Regions from separate parts of the Streptomyces sp. NPDC047841 genome, predicted to be linked through region 3. Evidence: riboswitches for the same ligand, from Rfam matches in the RefSeq annotation. Region 3 holds a riboswitch; each other region holds the start of a gene.
The links. Region 3 has a riboswitch for S-adenosylmethionine ahead of AB0947_RS19110 (aminotransferase class V-fold PLP-dependent enzyme). Riboswitches for the same ligand answer to the same signal wherever they lie in the genome.
Positions count from the first base shown of each region.

Region 1: linked by a shared signal. The riboswitch ahead of AB0947_RS06265 (amino acid ABC transporter permease) and the one ahead of AB0947_RS19110 (aminotransferase class V-fold PLP-dependent enzyme) in region 3 are both predicted to bind S-adenosylmethionine.
Region 2: linked by a shared signal. The riboswitch ahead of thrC (threonine synthase) and the one ahead of AB0947_RS19110 (aminotransferase class V-fold PLP-dependent enzyme) in region 3 are both predicted to bind S-adenosylmethionine.

Region 1 is NZ_JBEYRP010000003.1:369,709-375,133, reverse strand. It holds gene AB0947_RS06290 (NAD(P)/FAD-dependent oxidoreductase) at 1-401, opposite strand, end outside; gene AB0947_RS06285 ((2Fe-2S)-binding protein) at 394-696, opposite strand; gene AB0947_RS06280 (FAD-binding oxidoreductase) at 693-1,853, opposite strand; gene AB0947_RS06275 (putative leader peptide) at 1,994-2,116, shown strand; gene AB0947_RS06270 (glutathione S-transferase C-terminal domain-containing protein) at 2,200-3,087, shown strand; SAM riboswitch class IV at 3,165-3,275, shown strand; gene AB0947_RS06265 (amino acid ABC transporter permease) at 3,630-4,613, shown strand; gene AB0947_RS06260 (amino acid ABC transporter ATP-binding protein) at 4,610-5,401, shown strand.
Region 2 is NZ_JBEYRP010000005.1:372,474-377,898, forward strand. It holds gene groL (chaperonin GroEL) at 1-1,208, opposite strand, end outside; gene AB0947_RS10435 (cold-shock protein) at 1,508-1,711, opposite strand; gene AB0947_RS10440 (ubiquitin-like small modifier protein 1) at 2,161-2,436, opposite strand; gene thrC (threonine synthase) at 2,480-3,763, opposite strand; SAM riboswitch class I at 3,781-3,920, opposite strand; gene AB0947_RS10450 (glucosyl-3-phosphoglycerate synthase) at 4,052-4,996, shown strand; gene AB0947_RS10455 (trehalose-6-phosphate synthase) at 5,071-5,425, shown strand, end outside.
Region 3 is NZ_JBEYRP010000010.1:347,588-353,012, forward strand. It holds gene AB0947_RS19105 (PQQ-binding-like beta-propeller repeat protein) at 1-1,936, opposite strand, end outside; gene AB0947_RS19110 (aminotransferase class V-fold PLP-dependent enzyme) at 1,988-3,349, opposite strand; SAM riboswitch class IV at 3,493-3,610, opposite strand; gene trpD (anthranilate phosphoribosyltransferase) at 3,684-4,748, opposite strand; gene AB0947_RS19120 (cytochrome bc complex cytochrome b subunit) at 4,871-5,425, opposite strand, start outside.

The sequences.
Region 1 (5,425 bases), on a different contig from region 3:
AGCACCCGCTCGTACCCGCCGGTGGCCAGCAGCACCGCGTCGGCGTGCACGGTGACACCGTCCTCCTGCGCGGGGCCGAGCAGGGCGTGCACGGCGAACGCACCGGAGGCGGAGTCCTGTGCCACACACCACACATGATGGTCCGTCAAGTGAGTGATCCGGCCGGCCGTGCGGTGCCGGTCCAGGCCGTCGCGCAGCCGTACCCAGGTGCGCCACTGGTGGTGCAGGGCCTGCGGCCGGCGGGCGCCGAGGGCGGCGGCGGGCTGCCGGTAGAACTGCCCGCCGGCCTGGTCGGCGGCGTCGACCAGCGTCACCCGGACGCCCCGTGCGGCCGCCGCCAGCGCCGCGGTGAGCCCCGCGGGGCCCGCGCCGACGACGGCGAGGCGCGGTCGTTCAGTCATCGTCCCGGCCCGTCCCCTCCTGAGTACGGATGTCGTCTCCCGGGCGCACCGGAACCAGGCAGGCCCGCTGGTTGGGGCGGCCGTTGACGGTGACCAGGCAGTCGAAGCACACCCCGATCCCGCAGAACACCCCGCGGGGCCGGCCGGCGTCCCGTGTGCTGCGCCAGGCCGTCACGCCCGCCGCCCACAGCGCCGCCGCGACCGTCTGGCCCGGCAGCGCCTGGAGGGGCCGGCCGTCGAAGGTCACGGTGCACGGGGGCCCCGGCCGGGCCCGCGTCAGCTCCCAGGGATTCACCGGGCGTCGCCTCCCTCGGTGTCGAACCGCTCCGGCCGGAACGGCGTGAGGTCCAGTTCGGGCGCCTTCCCGGTGAGCGCCTGCGCGATCAACAGGCCGGTGCCGGGGGCGAGTCCGATGCCGGCGCCCTCGTGCCCGCAGGCGTGGAACAGGCCGGGCACCCGCGGATCGGGCCCGATCGCCGGCAGGTGGTCCGGCAGGTACGGCCGGAAGCCCGCGTACGCGCGCAGTGCGCGGACCCGTTCGAGGAACGGGAACAGCCCGATCGCCCCGGCGGCGAGCGCCCGCGTCGCGGTCAGCGACAACGACCGGTCGAAGCCGACCCGTTCCCGGGTGGCGCCGATCAGGACGGGACCGGCGGCCGTGCCCTCCACGACCGGCGAGCTGCGCAGCGCGGCCGAGTCGCTGGCCACGTCGGCCACGTAGTCGGCGGCGTACACCTTGTGCCGGATCCTGCGCGGCAGCGGCTCGGTGACCAGCACGAAACCGCGCCGGGGGAGCACCGGCAGCCGGACGCCGGCGAGCGAGGCGAGGTCGCCGCCCCAGGTGCCGGCCGCGTTCACCACCGCCGGCGCGTGGATGTCGCCCCGGTCGGTGCGGACGCCGTGGACCGCTCCCCGCGCGGTGCGCAGCACCCCGGTCACCGTGCGGCCGGTGTGCAGGGCGGCGCCGGAGGCGCGGACCAGATGGGCGGCGGCGAGCGCGGGCATCACCTGGGCGTCCTGCGGGTAGTGCACCGCCCCCGCCATGCCGGGCGCCAAGTGCGGTTCCAGGTCGGCCAGTTGCCCGGCGTCGACCGGTAGGGCGGTGACGCCGGCGGTCCGCTGCTCCGCGGCGAAGTCCCGCAGCGCGGCCAGGGCGCCGGGACGCGAGGCGACCACGAGGCCCCCCTTGGGCTCGTACTCGATCGCGGCGCCCAGCTCCCCCGCCAGCCCGGCCCACAACCGGGCCGACAGCAGCGCGAGTCCGAGCTCCGGGCCCGGCTCCTTGTCGGAGACGAGCAGGTTGCCCTCGCCGGCTCCGGTGGTGCCGCCGGCCACCGGGCCCCGGTCCACCAGCCGTACGTCGAGTCCGGCGCGCGCGGCGTACAGGGCACAGGCCGCGCCTGTCATTCCGGCCCCGACGACCACGACATCGCAGGTCAGTCGCTTCGCCACGTCAGTACTATGTCACATGTTGCTCTTGCTGAGGAGTATCCGGCGCCGACTGCGATCCCCAGGCGTGGACGCCCCCTTGACGCCGTACGGAGCCCGATCGACACTCCAGGTAGGGAATCCTAGTGAACAGGTAGGAAATCATGGCGCGCGGCGAAACGGGCACGGGCCGGACCGGCCGCACGCCGTTGCGCGCACCCCTGCTCACCTCCCGCCGCCACATCGACCTGCAGCGCGTCTGCAGCGCGATCCGCCGTCACCGCTGAGCCGGGCCGCCACCTCCGCCCCCGCAGTCCGGTCACGCCCGCGCCGGCGCGCCCCTCCGCACACCCACCACCCGGGGAGACGCATGTCCATCACTCCGCTCGCCGCCGTCCCGTCCACCCGTGGTACCGCGCCCCTCTTCCGGGGCCGGATCGGCCGGGACGCGCGCAGCGGCCACTACGCCGTGCCGCACCGCTACCGGCTCCACCTGTCGACCGCCTGCCCCGACGGGCTGCGCCTCGCCGTCGGCCACAGCCTGCTCGGCCTGGACGCCCGCTGTCCCGTCACCCTCCTGCCCGCCGTCCCGGACTGTCCCGGCGGCGGCCACGCGGCGCTCCGCCCGCTCTACGAGGCGAGCGCCCACCACTACACCGGCCCGGCGCTCGCGCCCGTGCTCAGCGACGACTGGTCCGGACGCATCGTCAGCACCCACACCCCCGACATCCTGCGCGACCTGGACCGGTTCCGGCCGAACGGCGACGGCCGGCTGTACCCCCGGGGCCTGGAGTCCGTGATCGAGGCCGTCGAGCGGATGTGCGCCGAGGGCATCGAGGAGGCCGCGCAGCGCGCCGGACGCGCCGGGGCCGGCCCCGACGAGCGGACCGCCGCCCTCGACGTGCTGCTGGACACCCTGGGCTGCCTGGAGCGGCGGCTGAGCGGCGAGGAGTACCTGGCCGACGACGGGCTCACCGCCGCCGACATCGAGCTGTGGGTCACCCTCGTGCAACTCGACACCGTCCACCGCTGCCACCTCGACGCCTCCGCCGTGCAGCGCATCGCCGACCACCGCGCCCTGTGGGCCTACGCCCGCCGTCTGGCCGCCCACCCCGCCTTCGGCCGCCACCTCGACCTGGACGGCATCGCCCGCCGCCACCACGGCCGCTGCCAGGGCCTGGAGGCCGCCGGAGCCGCTGTCCAGATCCTGGACTGGGCAGGCCACGCCGCGGACACCCCGGACACTTCCCGCAGGTGAGAGCGGGCCGCCGATGTCCACTTGACGGACGTCCGTTGACATTCGAACGGGCAACTGCCTTACTTACCGCTCAGAACGGTCATGAGCGTCAGCGCCAAGCCCTGGCTCGCTGACCGGCAACCCTCGCACCGCGGTGGGGTGCCCCAGGTGACGACCGGACCGGATGACGTTTTCGGTAAGCGCGAGGCCCCACGGGGCCGGAACAGTGACAGGTGACGCCATGTACGCAGCTCCCCGGACGGCCGCGAGCCGCCCCCAGGGCTGCGTACCGTCGTACGCCGGTCTCCTCGTCGCCGACCGCGCCGTCGATCTGCTCCGCGTGAACAGCGCACTGTGTACCGCGCCGGGCTCTGCCCGCTGTCAGGGCTGACGTCTGCCTCCCAGCCCCCGCGTTCCCACCGCACACCGTCCGTCCGGTGTGCCGTTGTCCGCCCAGCCCCCGGTTCCGCGCCCGTCCGTGCGCCGCCTCGCGCCGCAGTGCCGTCGTGGTCCACCGCCGCTCCCGCGCGGCCCCGGGGTGACCGACTCCGCCGGAGCCCGCCATGAGTGAACCCCCAGGCGCCGCCGTCTCCCTAGCCGAGGCGCCGGCCCCCGCCGACACACCGTCAGAAACCCTGTCCGCGCAGCGGATCCAGCCGCTGCGCCGGCCCGGGCGGTGGATCGTCACCGCCGCCGTCCTCGTGCTCGTCGCGCAGATCCTGCACGGACTGGTCACGAACCCCTTCTACCAGTGGGACCGCTTCCGCTACTGGTTCCTGCGCCCCACCGTCCTCGACGGCCTCCTCGTCACCCTCGAAGTCGCCGCGCTCAGCGCCGTCCTGGGGCTCCTCGGCGGCATCCTGCTGGCGCTCGCCCGGCTCTCCGGGAGCCCGGTGCTGCGCGCGGTCAGCTGGACCTACACCTGGCTGTTCCGCTCCGTGCCGCTCATCGTCGTACTGATCTTCCTGTACAACTTCAGTGCCCTGTACAGGACGTTGAGCCTCGGGGTGCCGTTCGGACCCGCCTTCGTCACCTTCGACGAGTCCCGGCTGGCCACCGACATGACGATCGCCGTCATCGGCCTCAGCCTCAACGAGGCGGCGTACGCGGCGGAGGTGGTCCGCGGCGGCATCCTCTCCGTCGACCAGGGACAGCACGAGGCGGCCGCCGCCCTGGGCCTGCCCAAGGGCTACCAGTTCCGCCGGATCGTCTTCCCGCAGGCCCTCAGGTCCATCACCCCGAACTACGTCAACCAGCTGATCGGCCTCATCAAGAGCACGTCCCTGGTCTTCTACGTGTCGCTGCTCGACCTGTTCGGCGCGGTGCAGTCGATGGGCAGCACCTACCCCGGTGACGTGGTGCCGCTGCTGCTGGTCGCCACCGTCTGGTACCTGATCCTCACCAGCGCCGTGTCCGTCGTCCAGTTCTACGTCGAGCGGTACTACGCCCGGGGCGCCACCCGCACCCTGCCGCCGACCCCCTTGCAGAAGGCCCGGGCCGGCCTCGCCGGCCTGCGGGCCCGGTTGAGCCGGGAGGCCGCCGTATGACCATCGCCGAGACCCTGCCGAAGGCCGCCCCCGCCGCGCTCGAAGTACACGGCGTCCACAAGTGGTACGGCACCCACCGCGTCCTCGACGGCATCGACCTGACCGTCCGCCCCGGCGAGGTCACGGTGATCATCGGGCCGTCCGGCTCCGGCAAGTCCACGCTGCTCAGGGTCGTCAACCACCTGGAGAAGCCCGAGATCGGACACGTCAGCGTGGGCGGCGAGCTGATCGGGGTGAAGCGGCACGGGGACCGGCTCAAGGAACTGAGCGAGCGCGCCATCCTCGCCCAGCGCGGCCGGATCGGCTTCGTCTTCCAGAACTTCAACCTCTTCCCGCACCTGACCGTCCTGGAGAACGTCGCCACGGCCCCCGCCGCCACCGGCCGGCTGTCCAGGGCGGCGGCCCAGGAGCTCGCCCGGGAACTGCTCGAACGCGTCGGTCTCGGCGACAAGGCCGGCGCCTACCCGCGGCAGCTGTCCGGCGGACAGCAGCAGCGCGTCGCCATCGCGCGCGCCCTCGCCCTGCGCCCCGGGATCATCCTCTTCGACGAGCCGACCTCGGCGCTCGACCCCGAACTCGTCGGCGAGGTGCTGGCCGTCATCAAGGACCTGGCGACCAGCGGCACCACCCTCGTCATCGTCACCCACGAGATCGGCTTCGCCCGCGAGGTCGCCGACCGGGTCGTCTTCATCGACGGCGGCCGGATCGTCGAACAGGGCCCGCCCGGCGAGGTGCTGGACCGGCCCCGGCACGCACGGACCCGGGAGTTCCTCGGCAAGGTCCTCTGACCGCGCCGCCACGGCAGGACGCCC
Region 2 (5,425 bases), on a different contig from region 3:
GCCTTCGCGTTGCGGACGGCGTCCTCGATGCGGTGCTTGCGCTCCTTGAGCTCCACCTCGGTGGCGGCACCGGCCTTGATGACCGCGACACCGCCGGCGAGCTTCGCCAGGCGCTCCTGCAGCTTCTCGCGGTCGTAGTCCGAGTCGCTGTTCTCGATCTCGGTGCGGATCTGGTTCACACGGCCGTTGACCTGCTCGGAGGAGCCGGCACCGTCGACGATGGTGGTCTCGTCCTTGGTGATGACGACCTTGCGGGCGCGGCCCAGGAGGTCCAGGGTCGCGTTCTCCAGCTTGAGGCCGACCTCCTCGGAGATGACCTCGCCGCCCGTGAGGATGGCGATGTCGCCGAGCATGGCCTTGCGGCGGTCACCGAAGCCCGGGGCCTTGACGGCGACGGACTTGAAGGTGCCGCGGATCTTGTTGACGACCAGGGTCGACAGGGCCTCGCCCTCGACGTCCTCGGCGATGATCAGCAGCGGCTTGCCCGACTGCATGACCTTCTCCAGCAGCGGGAGCAGGTCCTTGACCGAGGAGATCTTGGAGTTGGCGATGAGGATGTACGGGTCCTCCAGCACCGCCTCCATGCGCTCCATGTCGGTCGCGAAGTAGGCGGAGATGTAGCCCTTGTCGAAGCGCATGCCCTCGGTGAGCTCGAGCTCCAGACCGAAGGTGTTGGACTCCTCGACGGTGATGACGCCTTCCTTGCCGACCTTGTCCATGGCCTCGGCGATCAGCTCGCCGATCTGGGTGTCGGCGGCGGAGATGGACGCGGTGGAGGCGATCTGCTCCTTGGTCTCGACGTCCTTCGCCTGCTCCAGCAGGGCGGCGGAGACGGCCTCGACGGCCTTCTCGATACCGCGCTTCAGAGCCATCGGGTTGGCACCGGCGGCGACGTTGCGCAGGCCCTCCTTGACCAGGGCCTGGGCGAGCACGGTCGCGGTGGTCGTACCGTCACCGGCGACGTCGTCCGTCTTCTTGGCGACTTCCTTGACCAGCTCGGCGCCGATCTTCTCGTACGGGTCCTCGAGCTCGATCTCCTTGGCGATGGAGACACCATCGTTGGTGATCGTGGGGGCGCCCCACTTCTTCTCGAGGACGACGTTGCGGCCCTTGGGGCCGAGCGTCACCTTCACGGCGTCCGCGAGCTGGTTCATGCCGCGCTCGAGGCCGCGCCGCGCCTCCTCGTCGAACGCGATGATCTTGGCCATGTGAAGTGGTCCCTCCAGGACTGGGGGTGATTCCTTCGGACCGCGCCCGCGCCCGCGACGGACGGCTCGCGCGCCTCGTGGTTCCTTGCCCCACCCGGCCCGCGGGCCTCACCGACCCGGTCCTTCGCTGTCACTCTCACCTTCAGAGTGCTAACGCCAATGATTAGCACTCGGCATGGTCGAGTGCAAGCGCCTGGGCGGGTGGGAGCCCCCCGTCAGCCGCACGCGAACAGCGGAACCGGGGCACGGCGAAGGGCCCGCACCCTCTGCGAGGTGCGGGCCCTTCGGACAAGAGACGTTCAGGCGGTGACGCGAACCATGTCGGCCTGCGGACCCTTCTGGCCCTGCGAGATCTCGAACTCGACCCGCTGGCCCTCTTCCAGGGTGCGGTAGCCGTCCATCTGAATCGCGCTGTAGTGGACGAAGACGTCCGCACCACCGTCGACCGCGATGAAGCCGTACCCCTTCTCCGCGTTGAACCACTTGACGGTGCCCTGAGCCATGCCTAACTCCCCTATTACTGGCCCTTGCACAGATCCACACTTCGCGGACCCGGGTCAGACCTCACCCCCCAATTGGTCGGGGGCGTGCGCCGGAACGCGTCGACCGCGGCTGAATGTATCTGTCCAACTGCCGTCTGCAACAGGTCAATCGGACGAGAATTCTGGACGCGAGCGGTCCGGAATGTAGTGAGAATTCATCGGAATTCAGGGCAAGTCGGGCCCCATAAAAGCCACAAAAGCCGCAGACAACCCACACACTTTGGCTACTTCTTGTCGGGCGGGCGGCATGGAACGCAGGGCCCGCGACCCGGAGGCCGCGACCGCGTTCCCCAACTCTACCGCGCTCAATCACACAGAATTGCCCCCTCCGCTTCTCTCACGGAGGGGGCAATCGGGCGAACAGCCGGTAATCGCGGTTACCGAAGGTAATGAGCGGGCGGATCCGCGGCTCAGCCGCCGGCGACCGCCGGGATGATCGAGACGCCGGCCCCCTCGGGGGTCGCCGTGTCCAGGCCCTGCTCGAAGCGGACGTCGTCGTCGTTGACGTACACGTTGACGAACCGGCGCAGCTTGCCCTGGTCGTCCAGGACGCGCGCGGCGATGCCCGTGTGGTTCTTCTCCAGGTCGGCGATGACCTCGCCGAGCGTCGCGCCCTCGGCGGCGACCTCGGCCTGCCCGCCGGTGTAGGTGCGCAGGATGGTGGGGATGCGAACGGTCACGCTCATGCGGTCGGACCTCCGGTCGGGTTCACGGGTACGGCGGGGCCTGTCATGCGAGGCCGGCCTCGCGGAAGGAGTCCAGGGTCGGGCGGATGGTGGCGGTGAGGCCGGTCCCGGCCACCGCGTCCAGGGTCTTCAGGCCGTCACCGGTGTTCAGGACGACCGTCGTCTTCGCCGGGTCCAGCACGCCCGCCTCCAGCAGCTTGCGGGTGACGCCGACCGTCACGCCGCCGGCGGTCTCCGCGAAGATGCCCTCGGTCCGCGCGAGCAGCTTGATCGCGTCCACGACCTGCTCGTCCGTCACGTCCTCCACGGCACCGCCGGTGCGGCGCGCGATGTCCAGGACGTACGGCCCGTCGGCCGGGTTGCCGATGGCCAGCGACTTGGCGATGGTGTTCGGCTTCTGGGGCCGTACGACGTCGTGGCCGGCCTTGAAGGCGGTCGAGACCGGGGAGCAGCCCTCGGCCTGGGCACCGAAGATCTTGTACGGCCTGTCCTCGACCAGCCCCAGCTTGATCAGCTCCTGGAGCCCCTTGTCGATCTTCGTGAGCTGGGAGCCGGAGGCGATCGGGACCACGATCTGGTCCGGCAGCCGCCAGCCGAGCTGCTCGCAGATCTCGTACGCCAGGGTCTTGGAGCCCTCCGCGTAGTACGGCCGCAGGTTGACGTTGACGAAGCCCCAGCCCTCGCCGGCCGGGTCGCCGATCAGCTCGGAGCAGAAGCGGTTCACGTCGTCGTAGTTGCCCTCGATGCCGACGAGTTCACCGCCGTAGACCGCGGCCATGACGATCTTGCCCTGCTCCAGGTCGTGCGGGATGAACACGCAGGAGCGCAAGCCGGCGCGGGCGGCGGCGGCGCCGACGGCGCCGGCCAGGTTGCCGGTCGAGGAGCAGGACAGGGTGGTGAAGCCGAAGGCGCGGGCGGCCTCCAGGGCCTGGGCCACGACCCGGTCCTTGAAGGAGTGGGTCGGGTTGCCGGAGTCGTCCTTGACGTACAGACCGCCGGTCACGCCCAGCTCGCGGGCCAGGTTGTCGGCCTTGACGAGCTTGGTCCAGCCGGGGTTGATGTTCGGCTTGCCGGCGACGTCCGCCGGGACCGGCAGCAGGGGCGCGTAGCGCCAGATGTTCGCGGGGCCCGCCTCGATGCGGCGGCGCAGGTCCTCGGTGTCGTAGGCGGAGAAGTCGTAGGCGATCTCCAGCGGGCCGAAGCACTCCTCGCAGGCGAAGACCGGGCCGAGCGGCACCCGGTGGCCGCACTCGCGACAGCTCAGGGCCGCGGCGGGGCCGAGGTCGACGGTGGATTCGCTGGTGGTGGCAACTGTCTGCACAGCCATGGAGGCGAGGCCCTTTCTCCTCATCTTCCTCACGGCGCACCTCGCCGTGAGACGGAATTGGCACCTTCCCTGGCCGTGAGCCTCGCGCGAACGAGTCCGGTCAGGGGGGTTGCCGGGGCTTCACCGGGCCGTGTCCCTCTGCCCCTCTGGATGAGCGGTATGCGGTTGTGGAACGCACGCGACCCCCGACATGCGATGGTCATCGGCGTTGTTCAAGACTGTAACCGACGGCAGGGACAGTTGAGATAGTCGTCCGAACCGCGAGACACGAGTGAGGAGCCGCAGACTGTGCTGGAAGAAGTCGAGCGCTGGCTGACCACCCGGTCCTGGTCCGTGGCCGACCGGCCGCTGCACCAGATCCTCGCCGCCAAGCAGCGCACGGGCCAGACCGTCAGTGTCGTGCTGCCCGCGCTCAACGAGGAGGAGACCGTCGGCGACATCGTCGCGGTCGTCCGCCGCGACCTCATGGAGCGGGTGCCGCTCGTCGACGAGCTGGTGGTCGTCGACTCGGGCTCCACCGACCGCACCTCCGAGGTCGCCGCGCGCGCCGGCGCCCGGGTCGTCCACCGCGACACCATCCTGCCGCGCCTCCCGGCCGTCCCCGGCAAGGGCGAGGTGCTGTGGCGGTCGCTGCTGGTGACCGGCGGGGACATCGTCTGCTTCATCGACGCGGACCTCAGGGAGTTCTCCTCCGACTTCGTCTCCGGGATCGTCGGCCCGCTGCTCACCGACCCGGACGTCGACCTGGTCAAGGCGATGTACGACCGCCCGCTCGGCGGCAGTGCCGGGCAGGGCGGCCGGGTCACCGAGCTCATGGCCCGCCCGCTGCTGAACATGCACTGGCCGCGGCTGGCCGGGTTCGTGCAGCCGCTGGGCGGCGAGTACGCGGCCCGCCGCACCCTGCTGGAACAGCTGCCCTTCCCCGTCGGCTACGGCGTGGAGCTGGGCATGCTGGTGGACGCGCTGCACCTGGTGGGCCTGGACGCGCTGGCCCAGGTCGACGTGGGCGTGCGCAGGCACCGGCACCAGGACGGTCAGGCGCTCGGCCGGATGGCCGCCGCGATCTACCGCACCGCCCAGCTCCGGCTGGCCCGCGGCCATCTGATCCGGCCCGCGCTGACCCAGTTCGAGCGGGGGGAGGAGGGGTTCGAGCCGCGCACCTACTCGGTGGACACCGAGGAGCGGCCGCCCATGGCGGAGATCGCGGAGTACGCCGAGCGCAAGGTGGCGTGAACGGGCCGTACACGGTCCGTCCGCCGGGCGGGCCGTACGTTTGAGCGGTTGGGGGCCGGGCTAGGTTGAGGCGTATGGCTTCCACGCTCGATGCTGCTCAGAAGGCTCAGGTGCTGGTCGCGTCGAACCGCGGCCCGGTCTCCTATCAGGTGGGCGAGGACGGCTCGCTGCACGCCCGGCGGGGCGGCGGCGGGCTGGTCTCGGGACTGTCCGCCATCGGCTCCGACGCGGGCTCGGTGTGGGTGTGCGCCGCGCTGGGCGACGGCGACCGGGCGGCCGTCCGGCGCGCGGCCGGCGGGCTGCTGCCGGCCGAGGAGACCGGCGGGCAGCGCGTGCGGATGCTCGACATCGACGCGGCCGTGCACGCCGAGGCGTACAACGGCATCGCCAACTCGGTGCTCTGGTTCGTCCACCACATGCTGTACCAGA
Region 3 (5,425 bases):
CGAGGTCGTACTGCCAGCGCAGCACCGCCGCCGCACCGTCCGTCCGGTCGGCGGACGGGGCCGGTGAGCGGTCGCTGCCGCCACCGCTCCCGGTACCGGGCCCGAACCCCCACAGCCGGCCGCCGGCCCCCACCCCGGCCACGGCCACGGCTCCCCCGGCGAGAAGGGTGAGAAGCCGCCGCCGCCCGGGAGCCACGGCACCCGGACGACCGGGAGTGGCGACGGTGTCCGAGCCGGCCGCCCGGACCGAGTCACCGCGGGCGTCAGGGCCGGCCGACGCCTCCAGGCCCGCCGACCCCGCCGGGGCGGCACGCTCGGCCGAGTCACCCGGGGCCACCACCGCCGCCGAGCCGGTCGGGGTGGCACGGGTCGCCGAGTCCGCCGGGTCACCCGGGGTCGCCACCGCCGGGCCACCAGGGGTGCCAAGGGTGGCCGCCGGTACCGGGGCGACCGGGGTCGTACGCGTTCCCGGGTCGTCCGCAGCGGCGAGGGCCGCCGAGCCGGTCGGGGTGGCACGGGTCGCCGAGTCCGCCGGGGTCGCGGAGGCCGTCGAGTCGCCCGAGGGCGACGCCGGCGCCGGGCCACCCGAGGCGCCAGAGGTGGCCGCCGGTACCCGGGCAGCCGGGTCGCCCGCAGCGGCAGCCGCCGAGTCCGCCGGGGCCGTCGAGTCGCCCGAGGGCGACGCCGGCGCCGGACCATCAGAGGTGCCAGGGGTAGCCGTCGGTACCGGGGCGACCGGGGCGTCCGCAGCGGCAGCCGCCGAGCCCTCGGGGACCGCCGGGGCCACCGATTCGCCCGAGGGTGACGCCACCGCCGGGCCACCCGAGGCGCCAGAGGTGGCCGCCAATGCCGGGGCGGCCGGGGTGGGACGCGTTGCCGGGTCGTTCGCGGCCTCAGCCGCCGGGCCGGCCGGGGTCGCCACCGCCGGGTCCGCCGTGGTCGCAGGGGCCCCCGGCCCCGCCGGGGTGGCAGAGGCCGCTGACCCCGCCGGGGTGGCAGGGGCTGCCAAGGCGGTGGTGGGGTGTGGGGTCAGGTACTCCACGCCGCTGGGGCGGTCGTCCGGGGTGGGGCGTGGCGGGGACGCGGGGCCGTACCAGCCCGGGCGGACGGCGGCGCGCAGGGTGTCCGGGGCGTACCCGGCGCCCGCCACCACCGCCGCCGGCGCCGGGCGCTCCAGCGGGTCCTCGCGCAGACAGGCCGTCACCAGCGGGCGGATGTCCTCCGGGACGCCGGACAGGTCGAAGTCGCGGGTGAGGATGCGCAGCAGGACCACCGAGTCCTGGCCCTCGCCGAACGGTTCCCGGCCGGCCGCCGCGTACGCGAGGACCGCGCCGAGGGAGAAGACGTCGCTGGGCGGGCCGACCTGGCCGCCGTTGCGGATCTGCTCCGGCGAGACGTAGCCGACCGAGCCGACGACCGCGCCGGTGCGGGTCAGCGAGGTGGCCTCCAGCGCCCGGACGATCCCGAAGTCGATGACCCGGGGCCCGTCCGGGCCCAGCAGGATGTTCGACGGTTTCAGGTCGCGGTGGACCAGCCCCTTGGCGTGGATGGCCGCCAGCGCCTCGCCGAGCGCGGCGGCGAGGATCCGGACCGAGGGACGCGGCAGCGCGCCGTGGTCGAGCACGGCGTCCCGCAGGTTCGGCCCGGACACGAACTCCGTCGCCATCCAGGGCCGTTCGGCCTCGGTGTCGGCGTCGACGACCCGTGCGGTGTAGGTGTCCGCGCCGCCGACGGTCTGGGCGGCGCGGACCTCGTGGCGGAAGCGGGCGCGGAAGGTGCGGTCCTCGGCGTGCTCGGCCCGTACGACCTTCACCGCGAGCCGCAGTCCGGTGCGGGACTCGGCGAGGTAGACCTCGCCCATGCCGCCCGCGCCGAGCCGGTGCGTGGTGGTGTACGGGCCGATGTGGCGCGGATCTGTGGCGCGCAGCGGCTGCACTGACGGGGTCCCCCTGTCCGACGTGGTGTCAAGGGGAGGTTATAGCGCGGTTCAGACCGCCGGCACGCAGCGGCCGTCCTCCGTGCGGTACTGCCACTTCGCGCCCTGCGCCACCAGTTCGCCGACGGCGTTCACGAAGCGCTCCACGTGCTCGTCCGGCGTGCCCGCGCCGAAGCTGACGCGGATGGCGTTGAGGGACTTCTCGCCCGGGGCCGCCTCGGGGGCGCCGCACTCGCCCTGGGTCTGCGGGTCGCTGCCGAGCAGGGTGCGGACCAGGGGGTGGGCGCAGAAGAGGCCGTCGCGGACGCCGATGCCGTACTCGGCGGAGAGCGCGGCGGCGAAGTGCGAGCTGTTCCAGCCCTCGACGACGAAGGAGATCACGCCGACGCGCGGGGCGTCGTCGCCGAAGAGGGACAGCACGCGCACCCCGGGCACCTCGGCCAGGCCCTCGCGCACCTTGGCGATCAGGTGCTGTTCGCGGGCGACGAGGGTGTCCCAGCCGGCCTCGGTGAGGGCCTTGCAGGCGGAGGCGATGGCGTAGGCGCCGATGACGTTCGGGGAGCCGGCCTCGTGGCGGGTCGCGCTCTCGTGCCACTCGACGGCCACGCCGCCGTCCTCGCGCCGGGTGACCTTGCGGCTGGCTCCGCCGCCCGCGAGGTACGGCTCGGCCGCCTGGAGCCAGTCGGCGCGGCCGGCCAGGACACCGGAGCCGAAGGGGGCGTACAGCTTGTGGCCGGAGAAGGCGACCCAGTCGACGTCCAGCTCGCGGAGGTCCACCGGGTGGTGCGGGGCCAGCTGGGCGGCGTCCAGGACGATGCGGGCGCCGTGGGCGTGCGCGGCGGCGGCCAGTTCACGCACCGGCCACAGCTCGCCGGTGACGTTGGAGGCGCCGGTGACGCAGACCAGGGCCGGGCCGTAGGGGTCCCGGCCGGCCAGGGCCCGCTCCAGGGTCTCCACGGCCTGCCGCGGGGTGCGCGGGGCGTCGAGGTAGGTGACCCGCGCGTCCTGCCAGGGCAGCAGCGAGGCGTGGTGCTCGGTCTCGAAGACGAAGACCTGGCAGTCGGCCGGGACCGCCCGGGCCAGCAGGTTGAGGGAGTCGGTGGTCGAACGGGTGAAGACCACCTGGTCGGCCGGGCGGCAGCCGAGGAAGTCGGCGACCGTCCTGCGGGCGTTCTCGAACAGGTCGGTGGAGAGCTGGGAGAGGTAGCCGGCACCGCGGTGGACGCTGCCGTAGTACGGGGCGTACGCGGCGACGTCGTCCCAGACGCGCTGGAGGGCCGGGGCGCTGGCCGCGTAGTCCAGGGCGGCGTAGCTGACCTCGCCGCCGGTGACCAGCGGGACGGTGACATCCCGCCCGAGAACGGGCAGAGGGGTGCAAACGGACTGGTCGGCGGCAGCGGTGGAGACAGACATGGCGGAACTCCCGTGACAGGAATGCGGAGGAAATGCAGAAAAGGGCTGCAAAAGGGTGTGCGGAGGCGGGGCTCTGCGGCCCTAACGCATTCGCTTGCTCACGGAAGGCTCCCTCGAACGACCAGGACCCCTGGTGTGTGAGGGGTCCGCGCTTGCCGTAGGCCTTGCTGCCGTACGACCTGGTCTTCACCCGGGGCACCCCGCCACGGACGGAGGGTTGCCGGACAGTCGGCCGGGGCCTCATGACTGTCACTCATGACCTGGTACAGGAACGTACTGAAGTGATCGTCGTCCCGCAACCCGTGTCCGGATCGCGGGACGACTCACGGGGGCGTCAGGCGTTGCTGACGGCCACCCAGCGCTCCAGGGTGCGCTTGGCCGCGCCCGAGTCGATGGACTCCGCGGCCCGCGCCATGCCCGCGCGGATCTGCTCGGTGAGCGGCGCGTCCGTGGGCTCCAGGGCGACCAGCGCGGCCGCCGAGTTCAGCAGGACGGCGTCCCGTACGGCCCCCCGCTCGCCGTCCAGCAGCCGGCGGGCGACCTCGGCGTTGTAGGAGGCGTCGGCACCGCGCAGGGCGTCCAGGGGGACGAGGTCGATGCCGACGTCGCGCGGGTCGAAGACCTCCTCCGTGACCTTGCCGTCCCGGACCACCCACACCCGGGAGGTAGCGGTGACGGTCAGCTCGTCCAGGCCGTCGTCGCCCCGGAAGACCAGCGCGGAGTTGCCGCGCTCGGCGAGGACACCGGCGACGATCGGCGCCATGCGCGGGTCGGCGACGCCGACGGCCTGCGACCGCACCTGGGCGGGGTTGGTCAGCGGGCCCAGCACGTTGAAGGTCGTCCTGATGCCCAACTGCCCCCGGGCCGCGGCGACATGACGCAGGGACGGGTGGAACCGCACCGCGAAGCAGATGGTGATGCCGGCCTCCTCGGCCACCTCGGCCACCCGCTGCGGGGTCAGGTTGAGGTTGATGCCCAGCTTCTCCAGGACGTCGGAGGAGCCGGAGGCGGAGGACGCGGCGCGGTTGCCGTGCTTGACGACCTTCGCCCCGGTGCCCGCGACGACGATCGAGGACATGGTGGAGATGTTCACCGTCTTGGCGCCGTCGCCGCCGGTGCCGACGATGTCGACGGCCGGGCCGGGCACCTCGATGACGTTCGCGTGCGCGTACATCGTCCGCACCAGTCCGGTGATCTCCGGCACCGTCTCGCCCTTGGCCCGCAGCGCCACCATGAACCCGGCGATCTGCGCGTCGGTCGCCTCCCCGCGCATGATCAGGTCCATCGCCCAGGCGGTGTCGTCGGCGGACAGGTCCCGGCCGTCCAGCAGACCGTTCAGCAGGGCGGGCCAGGAGCGGCCCGCCGCGGTGTCGCCTCCAGCGGGGGTCACAGCGCTCATCAGCCGCTCCTCGGACAGGTTCCTGCTACGTCGTACCCCACCCTATCCAGCCGGACGGCACGCTGAAGGGCCCCGTCCGCAACCCGGACGGGGCCCTTCATCGTGGCGTGGCGACGCGGGGATCAGTGGTGGCCGTGGCCGCTCGTGATCTCCTTGTACTCCTCGACGGTCGGCTTCGGGATCTGGTTGTCCTCGCCGAAGTAGGCGTTGGACAGCTTCGCCCGCAGCTTCGTCGCGGCCGGGACCTTGCGCTCGACCCCGTTCTCGTCGACCGTCGGGCCGATCTCGGCCGGCTGGTACTGCTGGTGCGAGGTGAGCGTGTGCAGCTGCTCCTGGCTCAGCGGCTCGTGCACCTCGATGAACTCACCGTGCGGCAGCCGCTTGATGATGCCGGTCTCGCGGCCGTGCAGCACCTTGTCGCGGTCGCGGCGCTGGAGGCCCAGGCAGATCCGCTTGGTGACGATGAACGCGATGACCGGAGCCACGAAATAGGAGATCCGGACGAACCAGGTGACCGCGTTGATCGACAGGTGGAAGTGGGTGGCGAAGATGTCGTTGCCACCACCGATCAGCATCACGAAGTACACGGTCAGCCAGGCGACACCGAACGCCGTACGGGTCGGGGCGTTGCGCGGGCGGTCCAGGATGTGGTGCTCGCGCTTGTCGCCGGTGACCCA